2 regions of the Mesorhizobium koreense genome follow, and region 1 is predicted to be linked to the other one. Evidence: riboswitches for the same ligand, from Rfam matches in the RefSeq annotation. Region 1 holds a riboswitch; the other holds the start of a gene.
The links. Region 1 has a riboswitch for thiamine pyrophosphate ahead of thiB (thiamine ABC transporter substrate binding subunit). Riboswitches for the same ligand answer to the same signal wherever they lie in the genome.
Positions count from the first base shown of each region.

Region 1 (5,240 bases):
TTCGGACGGCAGCCGCCTTTCCTTGCCGGAGAGCCCGGTGCGGACGAGCGCATCCGCCACCGCCGTGCGATCCTCATCGGAAAGCTTCAACGACGGAGATCGCCCGAGGCCGACATTCGCCGCGACGTCGAGATGCGAGAACAGATTGTTTTCCTGGAAGACCATGGAGACAGGACGGGCGGACGGCGGCAACCTCGTCACATCTTCGTCGCCGATCAGGATACGGCCGCCGGCGGGCATCTCGAAGCCGGCGACGAGATCGAGCAGCGTCGATTTTCCCGCCCCGCTCGGCCCCATGATCGCCGTGACCGACGCGGCCGGAAAGGAAAGGTCGAAGCCCATCTCCATCTCCGCGTAGCGGAACGCGATTTTGTCCAGAGCGATTTCGAGGCCGCCGCGCCCGGTCATGCCGCATTCCTTCCAAGACGATCGGAAATCATCATCAGCCCGAGGCAAAGAGCGCCGAGCAGAAGCGCTATGCCCGCCGCATCCTCCGTGCGGTAGCTGCCCATGCGCTGCATCAGGAGGTAGGGCAGCGTCTGGACACGGTCGCTGCCGAAGAGCGCGATGACGCCGAGATCGCCGAGCGACAGCGCCATGGCGAAGGCGAACGCGGTACCGAGTGGGCGGCTGAGTACCGGCCCGTCGATCAGGCGCAAACGGTTCCAGCCGGCAATGCCGAGCGCGCCGCAGAGCCTTTCGTTACGCGCGCTCGCCGCGTCATAGGCGGGCTGCACGACGCGCACGGCGAACGGGATCGCCATAAGCGCATTCACCGCGATCACCATCGCCGGCGCGGCGGCATAGACGTCGCCGAGACGAAGCAGGATGATGAACCATCCGGCGCCGATGACGGTCGGCGGCAGCACAAGGATAAGACTCGCACCGCTGCCGGACGCCCATTCCAGCCATGACGCGCGCCGCTGCCTCCGCCCGTATTCGAGCGCGCGGCGGCAGGCGACCAGCGCCAGCGACAGGCCGGCGGAAAGGAACGCCGCCGGTGCCGCGAGAGCGAGACTGGTGAAACAGGCACACCGCACCGCCTCATCCGCCGCAAGCCTGCCGAGATCTGCGCCAAGGCCGGCGATCACGACAGCCGCCATCGGACCCGCCACGAAAAGGGTGGCGACGGCGATAACGAGCAGGTCGAAAGACTTCTCCCCTTTCCCGTCCATTGCGTAGCGGCGCCTCGTCACCGACAGGTTCGCCATCGCCGTATAATTTCCGCCAAGGCGCGTGATGGCGATGAAGATCACCAGCGCCAAGACGATCTGCATCACCGTCAGCGCCACCGCCCGCGCCGGATCAAAATCGAAGCGCAGCGCCTGATAGATCGCGACCTCCAGCGTCGTCGCGCGCGGCCCGCCGCCGAGCATCAGGACAATGGTGAAGGAGGTTACGCAGAGCATGAAGACGAGCCCGGCGATGCCCGGCAGGCTCGCCCGCATCGCCGGCCATTCGAGGAAACGGAAGGCCGGGCGCGCGCCCATGCCGAGTTGCGCGGCAAGCCGCCATTGATCGTCCGGTACTGTGTCGAGCGCCTGCAAAAAAAGCCTTGTCGCCAGCGGCAGGTTGAAGAAGACGTGTGCGATCAGGATGCCGGAGAGCCCGTAGACGCCCGACCAGTCGCCGCCGGCGAGCTTCGCAAGCGCGCCGGAGAAGATACCCGCCCTGCCATAAAGGGCCAGCACGCCGAGCGCCGCGACGATCGCCGGCAATGCCAGCGGCACGGCGAACAGCCTGAGCATCAGCGCACGGCCCGGAAACTTCGGATGTCTGGAAAAGGCCCGGGCCACGACCACCGCCGGCGCCACCGAGAGCACAGTCGAGAGCACAGCCTGGAAAAGCGTGAACCGCGCCACGCGCAAAAGATAGAGGTCGAAAGCCGCGAACGCGCCGCTCCAATCGCTGCCCGCCTGAAAGACGAGCCCGGCAAGCGCACCGCCGGCGACAAGCGCCACCGCCGCCAGCGCCACTGCGCCGGCGGCTACTCGACCGTCCAGTGGAGCCACGCCTATCTGCTCATCACCGAGAGCCATTCGTCGACCCAGGCCTTGCGGTTCTTGGCAACTTCGTCGCTTGAATAGATCAGGGATTTCGCCGGTTTGACCAGCTGGCCGAAGGCCGGATCGAGCGGCTTGTCGGTCCGACCAGCCGGATACATCCAGTTCGTCTCCGGAATCGCATCCTGGAATTTCGAGCCGGTCATGAAATCGAGGAATTTTCCGGCGAGCGGATTTTCCGCGCCTTTCTTCGTCATGCCCGCGACCTCGATCTGCATGTAATGCCCCTCCGCGAAGGAAGCCGCTTTATACCGGTCGGTCTTCTCCTCGATCATGTGATAGGCGGGCGAGGTCGTGTAGGAAAGCACCATCGGCGCCTCGCCCTTGGTCAGAAGTCCGTAGGCCTCGCTCCATCCCGGCGTGACTGTGAGCACACGGCCTTTCAGCTTCGCCCAGGCATCGGTGGCCTTGTCGCCGTAGATTTTCCTGATCCAGAGTACGAGACCAAGTCCGGGGGTGGAGGTGCGCGGGTCCTCGATCGCGATCTTTTCACTTGGATCGCCGTCCACCAATTCGGCCATGCTCTTCGGCGGATCCTTCAGCTTCTCGCTGTCATAGACCACGGCGAAATAGCCGTAATCATAGGGCACGAAAATATCGTCGCTCCACCCACCGGGAACATCGACCTCGTTCGTGAGATCGCCGTGCGGCGTGAAAAGACCAGTCGCCTTGGCATCGGTCGTCAGGTTGGTGTCCAGGCCGAGCACGATATCGGCCTTGGTCGATTGGCCTTCTAACTTTAGCCGGTTGAGCAGCGCAACGCCGTCGGTGACGGAAACAAAGCGGACGTTGCACGAGCACTCCGCCTCGAATGCCTTCTGGACGATCGGACCCGGCCCCCAGTCGGCGGTGAAGCTCTCATAGGTGTAGATCGTAAGCGAACCTTCGGCCACAGCCGCGCCAGCGGAAAACGGCGCGAACAGCGCTGCCAGGAGGAGGGAGATCGTTCCGCGCATCGGTCTCTCCTTTTATGCGGGGAGGGAGGCGCCGGAACCGAAGCGTCTAATCCCTCCGCCGGTACGAGCCGGATCAGGTTCGACGGGTTGGCCGATCGCCGGCCTCTCAGCCGGTCCGCATGACACGTCCCGGCACCCCGTTAGAGCGACAGGAGACATAGAGCGGCGGATGATGCGTTGCAAGCCGGCGCCATACGGGTCCAGGCGCTTCCTGTGCGCCAAAGGGCGTGATATGGCGCGGCCATGAGCCGTTTCACCATCCTTCTCGGTGGCGATTTGACCGTCACGCCCCGTCTCCTTGGACAGATCGCGGACACCCATGTCGTCGCGGCGGATTCGGGGTTGCTCCATGCCGATCCGCTGAAGATCGTTCCGGAATTGTGGGTGGGCGATTTCGATTCGACCGAACCCGATTGGCTGGATGCCTATGACGGCATCGAGCGCATGGTCTACTCCCCCGATAAGGATCACACGGATGGCGAGATCGCCGTCGGCGAGGCGCTTTCGCGCGGTGCCACCTCGCTGGTGCTGGCCGGTGCCTTCGGGGGCCCGCGTGCCGATCATGCCTTCCTGCATATGGCGCTCGGCGTCCAGCTTGCCGAACGCGGCGTATCCGTGCTTTTGACCAGCGGAGCGCAGGAAGGAAGCGTACTGCCTCACGCCCGGGCGGGCTACGACTATCCCCCAGGGACGATGTTCAGCATCCTCGGCTTCTCCGAGCTTCGCGGGCTGACGGTCGAAGGCGCGAAATGGCCGCTCGACGATGTCGTCGTACCGTTCGGCTCGTCCCTGACGATCTCCAATGTCGTCAAGGACGGGCTTGTCGTCCGGCTTCGGGAGGGGCGGGCCTTGCTTGTCGCCACTCTGGCAGCCACATGACGGCCTGACCGCACCGCCCTCTCGCTCCCCAAGAGTTCATGGCCCCTCCGCTCCTTCATCTCGACGGCATAAGGCTGACCTTCGGCGGTACGCCGCTGCTCGACGGCGCCTCGCTCTCGGCGATGCCCGGCGAACGCATCGCGCTCGTCGGCCGCAACGGCTCCGGCAAATCGACACTGCTGAAGATCGCCGCCGGCTTCATCGAGCCCCAGGACGGGGAGGTCTTCCGCCAGCCGTCGGCGACCATACGCTACCTGCCGCAGACGCCGGACATGGAAGGCTTCGACACGGTACGCGCCTATGTCGAGGCCGGTCTCGGCCCCGCCGACGATCCGCACCGCGTCACCTACCTGCTCGATCATCTGGGGCTAACCGGCGAGGAACATCCGTCGAGCCTTTCGGGTGGCGAAGCCCGGCGTGCCTCGCTGGCGCGCGTGCTGGCGCCCCGGCCCGACATCCTGCTCCTCGACGAACCGACCAACCATCTCGATCTCTCCACCATCGAGTGGCTGGAGGAAGAGCTTGCCCGCTCGCCTTCGGCCATCGTGCTCATCTCGCACGACCGCCGTTTTCTGGAACGCGTCAGCCGCGCCACGGTGTGGCTCGACCGTGGCCGCACGCTTCGCCTCGACAAGGGGTTCGCGCATTTCGAGGAATGGCGCGACCAGGTGCTCGAGGAGGAGGAGCGCGAGCAGCACAAACTTGGCCGCCAGATCGTGCGCGAGGAACACTGGCTGCGTTACGGCGTGACCGCGAGGCGCAAGCGCAACATGCGCCGGCTCGGCGAATTGCAGGCCATGCGGCAGGATTTTCGCACGCACCGCCGCGCCGAGGGCCTCGCCAACATGGCGGCCAGCGACGCCGCCGAATCCGGCAAGTTGGTTATCGAGGCGAAGGATATCGCCAAATCCTACGGCGAGCGGCCGATCGTCCGCAGCTTCTCCACCCGCATCAACCGCGGCGACCGCATCGGCCTCGTCGGGGCGAACGGCGCCGGCAAGACGACGCTCCTGAAGCTTCTGACCGGCGAACTTGCGCCCGACACCGGCACGGTGCGGCTCGGCGTCAATCTGGAGATCGCCACACTCGACCAGAAGCGCGAGGCGGTCGATCCGCGCGAGACGCTGGCGCACTACCTTACCGACGGGCGCGGCGAGACGGTCATCGTCAATGGCGAGGAGAAGCACGTCGTCTCCTGGATGAAGGATTTTCTGTTCAAGGCCGAGCAGGCGCGCACGCCGGTGCGCGAGCTTTCGGGCGGCGAGCGCGCAAGGCTGATCCTCGCTCGGGTGCTCTCCCGCCCGTCCAACCTCCTGGTGCTGGACGAGCCGACCAACGACCT
Region 1 covers NZ_CP134228.1:1,493,487-1,498,726, reverse strand. The annotation lists gene thiQ (thiamine ABC transporter ATP-binding protein) at 1-408, opposite strand, end outside; gene thiP (thiamine/thiamine pyrophosphate ABC transporter permease) at 405-2,039, opposite strand; gene thiB (thiamine ABC transporter substrate binding subunit) at 2,015-3,019, opposite strand; TPP riboswitch at 3,053-3,169, opposite strand; gene RBH77_RS07165 (thiamine diphosphokinase) at 3,263-3,898, shown strand; gene RBH77_RS07160 (ABC-F family ATP-binding cassette domain-containing protein) at 3,937-5,240, shown strand, end outside.

Region 2 (5,240 bases), 1.1 Mb from region 1:
CATGCGAGCCGCTCGAAGCGCGGCAGCGCCGCCATCGCCAGCGCCACCAGCGCCCCGAACGAGGCGCCGCAGAGGAAGCCGAGCGCGATCTCGCTCACCGTGACGAGCCCGTTCCAGCCGAAGAAGCCGGGCTGACGCGCGAATGCGGCAAGCACCTCAACCGGCGAAGGAAGGATGTAGGGCGCGGGGCGGAAGACGAAGATGGCAAGCTGCCAGGCGATCAGGGGTACTGCGAGCGCAACGAGAAACCCGGTTCCGCTGTGAACGCCGGTCAATGCTCCGGCATCGACCCCCACTCCGTCCGCTTCGCGGCCACCTCTCCCCCGCTCGACGGGGGAGAGGAAGCGCCGGCTGAAGCGACGGGCACCCTTCCTCTCCCCTTTTGAGGGGGAGAGGTGGCCCGCGAAGCGGGACGGAGTGGGGGTAATCCCCAATCTATCAGGCTTGCCAGAGCGCATGGAAATGATGCACCGGCCCGTGGCCGGACCCGACCGAGAGCTGGTCAGCGGCCGCGATGGCGCCGGCTATATAGGCTTTTGCCGCCCGTACCGCTTCGCGCGCGTTCGCCCCTTTCGCCAGTTCAGCGGCGATCGCGCTCGAAAGCGTGCAGCCGGTGCCGTGCGTGTTTGGGGTCGCGATACGTTCCGCCTCGAACCACTCCAGACCGTCCATCGTCGCCAGCACGTCGGGGCTGCCCTCGCCTTCCAGATGGCCGCCCTTGATCAGCACCGACGCCGGCCCGAACGCGCGGAGCCGCGTCGCCTGTGCCGACATGCCGGCGCGGTCGGCCGCCACCGGCTCGCCGAGCAGCGCGGCAGCTTCCGGCAGGTTGGGCGTCAGCATCGTCGCAAGCGGCAACAGCCGCGTCGTCAGCGCCTCAACCGCGTCGGGCGCGAGCAGCGCCGAGCCGCCCTTCGCCACCATCACCGGGTCGAGCACGATCGGCACGGTCGGATGAGCCGAAAGCACGCCGGCCACGGCGCGGGCGATGCCAGCATTGGCGATCATACCAATCTTCACCGCATCGACGCGGATATCCTCGAAGATTGCTTCGATCTGGTCCTCGACGAAACCGGGGGACACCGCCTCGACGCCGGAAACGCCTTGCGTATTCTGCGCCGTCAGCGCCGTGATGGCGGCCATGCCGTAGACGCCGCGCGCGGCGAACGTCTTGAGATCCGCCTGGATGCCAGCGCCGCCGGACGGGTCGGAACCGGCGATGGAAAGGACATTGCGGATCATCGCTCTGCCTCCGCCTTCTCGCCGGGCCGCATCTGCCGCCTCGCGGCAGAAATTGCTTCCACAATCTCCTCCGCCGCGCGGCGCGGATCGGGCTTGCCGCAGATGGCCGAGACGACGGCGAGGCCATCCGCTCCGGCTGCCAGCACCGGGGCGGCATGCTCGGCCTTCAGCCCGCTGATGGCGACGGTCGGCACCGGCGAAGCGGCAACCAGCCGCGCGAGCCCGTCGAGGCCGACCGGCCGCTTGTGATCCGGCTTGGTGGGGGTGGCGAAGACAGGGCCGACCCCGGCATAGTCGACGATCGCCGGGTCAATCGCGGCGGCGAGCGCTTCCGTCTCGACCGAGACGCCGAGGATCATATCCGGACCGATGCGGGCGCGGGCGGAGCGCGCGTCGCAATCCTCCTGCCCGACATGCAGTCCCTCCGTCTGAAGCGCGATCGCCGCCTCGACATCGTCGTTTACGATAAGCGGCACGCTGGTGCCGGCGAGCACCACTTTCAGCACCCTGCCCATCTCGATCATCTCGGCGGTAGAGGCATGCTTGTCGCGCAATTGCACCATGGTGACGCCGCCGGCGACCGCCGCGCGCGTGGTCTCGACCATGCCCATCGGCCCGCAGAGATCGGGGTCGAGCACCAGATAGAGCGAGAGGTCGAACGGCTTTTTCATGCCGGCACCGCCTCCAAAAGCCGCGCCTCGCGGTCGAGGGTTGCGGGATCGAGTGCTGCCAGCGCATCGAGGAACTTCCAACCGAAGGAGCCCGGCCCCTCCGCGACGCGGCCGGCGCGCTCGCCGGCGACGGCGAAGACCGACAGCGCCGCGACGGACGCCACGAAGGGATCGGCCGGCCGGATCGCGGTGAAGGCGCCGACAAGGCAGGTCAGCGAGCAGCCGAGCGCGGTGACGCGCGGCATCAGCGCGGAGCCGCCCTCGATGCGGACGGCGCGCTTCCCGTCGGTGACGAAATCGATCGCCCCGGTCACCGCGACCGTGGCGTCGGTCTTGCGCGACAGCGCCAGCGCCGAAGCTTCCGCGCTCGCGACCGTATCGCCGCTGTCGACGCCCTGCCCCGCGCTCGTCCCGCCGGCAAGCGCGATGATCTCCGAAGCGTTGCCGCGGATGATGGCCGGCCGCAGCGCCAGCAGGCCGGCGACCGTGTCGCGCCGGTAGGCGGTGGCGAAATGCGCCACCGGGTCGAGCACCCATGGCTTGCCGGCCTGGTTCGCTCCGTCCGCCGCGCGGCGCATACCGGCCACCCAATCCGGCGACAGCGTGCCGATATTGACAGTGAGCGCGCCGGCGATCTGGGCGAACTCGCCGGCTTCCCGTTCGGCGTGCACCATTGCCGGCGACGCGCCTGCCGCCAGAAGCACGTTGGCCGCGATGTTCATGGCGACGTAGTTGGTGATGCACTGCACGAGCGGGGATGCCTGCCGCATCTCATCGAGCAGGCTGCCCAGAGAAAAATCTCGTGTAGAATTTCCGCTTGTCATCTTCGCCCCTTTCGGCGGGGCGGTCACGGGGCAGTGTCCTTCAGGCTATGCCCCGAGCGACTTCCTCCGCCAGCATGATCTGGTTCAGGTTCGAAGGGTGCATCTCAGCCCGTCTCGCGACGGACGCCCCTGTCTCTCGGTCGCCCTTATGGCACGGCAAGGCGGCAATGTCATGGCCAAATGAGACGGCGAAGCGCCGCAGGCTGCATCTCAGGCGCGGCCGCCCAGGATCGCCAGCGCCTCTTTCGGGTCGATGCGGCCGTCATAGAGCGCGCGGCCGGAGATCGCGCCTTCGAGTTTCTTCGCGTCCGGCATGGTCATGCGCCTTATGTCTTCGAGCGAGGCAAGCCCGCCCGACGCGATGACCGGGATCGAGACCGCATCGGCCAGTCCGATGGTGGCATCCCAGTTGATGCCGGAGAGAACGCCGTCCCGGTCGATGTCGGTATAGACGATTGCCGCCACGCCAGCTCCCTCGAATTTTTTCGCCAGTTCGATGACGCCGAGTTCCGACGCTTCCGCCCAGCCCTCGACCGCCACATTGCCGCCCTTCGCATCGATGCCGACCGCGATCTTTCCGGGGAATCTGCGGCAGGCCTCTCGCACCAGTTCGGGATCGCGCACGGCGACCGTGCCGAGAATGACGCGCGCCAGCCCGCGACTGAGCCAATCTTCGATTTGAGCAATAGTGCGGATGCCGCCGCCGAGCTGCACCGGGTTTGCCGTCGCCTCCAGGATCGCCCCGACCGCCGCGCCGTTGACCGACTTGCCGGCGAAGGCGCCGTTCAGGTCGACCACGTGCAGCCACCTGAAGCCCTGCTCCTCGAAGGCGCGGGCCTGTGCGGCGGGGTCGGCATTGTAGACGGTCGCGGTCGCCATGTCGCCGAGCTTCAGGCGCACGCATTTTCCGTCCTTGAGGTCGATGGCGGGGAAAAGGATCACGGGTCGGGTCGGCTCCGGAACGGTCGGCTGCGGGCCAGGATCAGAGGCCTTCGACGATGGCCAGGTGCGAGGTCGCGGTGGCGCGGCGCAGTTCGAGCGCGGCCTTGTATTCCGGCGAATGGTAGCAGGCAACGGCGTCGGCATAGGAGCCGAATTCGACGATCACCGTACGCTCGGCCGGAAATCCCTCCGGATACCGGGCGTCGCCGCTCGAGGCCAGGAATTTGCCGCCGAACTTCCGAAACGCCTCGTCATAGGCTCCTACATAATTCCTGAACCTTTCGGGATCGGTGATCGACACCATCGCGATCCAGTAGCCCTTCTTCATGGTCTCCACCTTAAAAAATTGGCGATCAGGGCCAAGCCGAGCGCCTGGCTCTTCTCGGGATGGAACTGCGTACCGGCGAAGTTGTCGCGCGCCACAGCCGCGGTGACCGGCCCGCCATAGTCGGCGAGCGCCAGCACATCGCCCTCTTCCCTCGCATCGAGGTGATAGGAATGCACGAAATAGGCGTGCAACCCTTTCTCGCCGGTCGGAATCCCGGCGAAAAGCTGGTGTTCGCGCCTGAGCCGAAGCGTGTTCCAGCCGATCTGAGGCACTTTCAGCGCCGGGTCGGCAGGCTTGATCACCTTGACGTCGCCCGCGATCCAGCCAAGACCGCTCGTCACCGTCTTTTCCAGCCCGCGCTCGGACATCAGCTGCATGCCGACGCAGATGCCGAGGAAGGGCCGGCCCTTCGCCGTCACCACCTCCTCGAGTGCCTCGACCATGCCCGGCACTGCGTCGAGACCGGCTCGGCAGTCGGCATAGGCGCCGACGCCGGGCAGCACGATACGATCGGCCGTTCGAACGCGCCCGGCATCAGCCGTCAGTTCAATTTCGGCGCCGATGCCGGCCTCGCGGCTTGCCCGCTCGAAGGCTTTCGTAGCCGAGCGCAGGTTGCCCGAGCCGTAATCGATGATTGCGACGCGCATGTCAGTGACGACCCGGATAGGAGAAGAGCCCGAGCGCCGGAACCGCGCCCGAACGGCGTGGCGACGTGGTGGGCGCCGGAGTGGCGGAAGGAGGATAGGGCGCGGGCGCCGGCATGTCCGTGTCCTCGTCCGCGAGATAGCGGATCGCCGCCTCGTCGTGTCCGTCGGCCTCGACCACGCCCCATTCGCGCCAGTCGCGACGCCTGAGCGCCGCCATGCGCAGCGCCGGCGCCTCGAAGCCGAGCCCGAGCGAGACGAGCAGCGAGATCGCCGGCACGATGCCCTGCATTCCATCGACCTGTTCCAGCGCCGAAAGCCCGACCATGGCGGCGAAGACGAGTCCTGCCTCGATCCAAAGCCGATGCCACAGGAACCAGAAGAACGGCACGATGAAGGCCAGCCAATGAAAGCCGTCGCGGACGAATATCGCACGCTCCGGCTCAGCTGCGCCGGGCGGTTCGAAGATCACATAGCTCGCCATGGCCCTATCCCTTGAGGGAACCCTTGGTGGAGGGAACCGCCCCGGCCTGCCGCGGATCGTGCTCGATCGCCGCGCGCAGCGCCCGCGCCACCGCCTTGAAGCAGG
Region 2 covers NZ_CP134228.1:413,054-418,293, forward strand. The annotation lists gene RBH77_RS01900 (ABC transporter permease) at 1-275, opposite strand, end outside; gene thiD (bifunctional hydroxymethylpyrimidine kinase/phosphomethylpyrimidine kinase) at 439-1,242, opposite strand; gene thiE (thiamine phosphate synthase) at 1,239-1,913, opposite strand; gene thiM (hydroxyethylthiazole kinase) at 1,910-2,737, opposite strand; TPP riboswitch at 2,782-2,878, opposite strand; gene hisA (1-(5-phosphoribosyl)-5-[(5-phosphoribosylamino)methylideneamino]imidazole-4-carboxamide isomerase) at 2,948-3,679, opposite strand; gene RBH77_RS01925 (DUF1330 domain-containing protein) at 3,720-4,007, opposite strand; gene hisH (imidazole glycerol phosphate synthase subunit HisH) at 4,004-4,654, opposite strand; gene RBH77_RS01935 (DUF2628 domain-containing protein) at 4,656-5,135, opposite strand; gene hisB (imidazoleglycerol-phosphate dehydratase HisB) at 5,140-5,240, opposite strand, start outside.
Region 2: another riboswitch for thiamine pyrophosphate. It lies ahead of thiM (hydroxyethylthiazole kinase); the one in region 1 lies ahead of thiB (thiamine ABC transporter substrate binding subunit).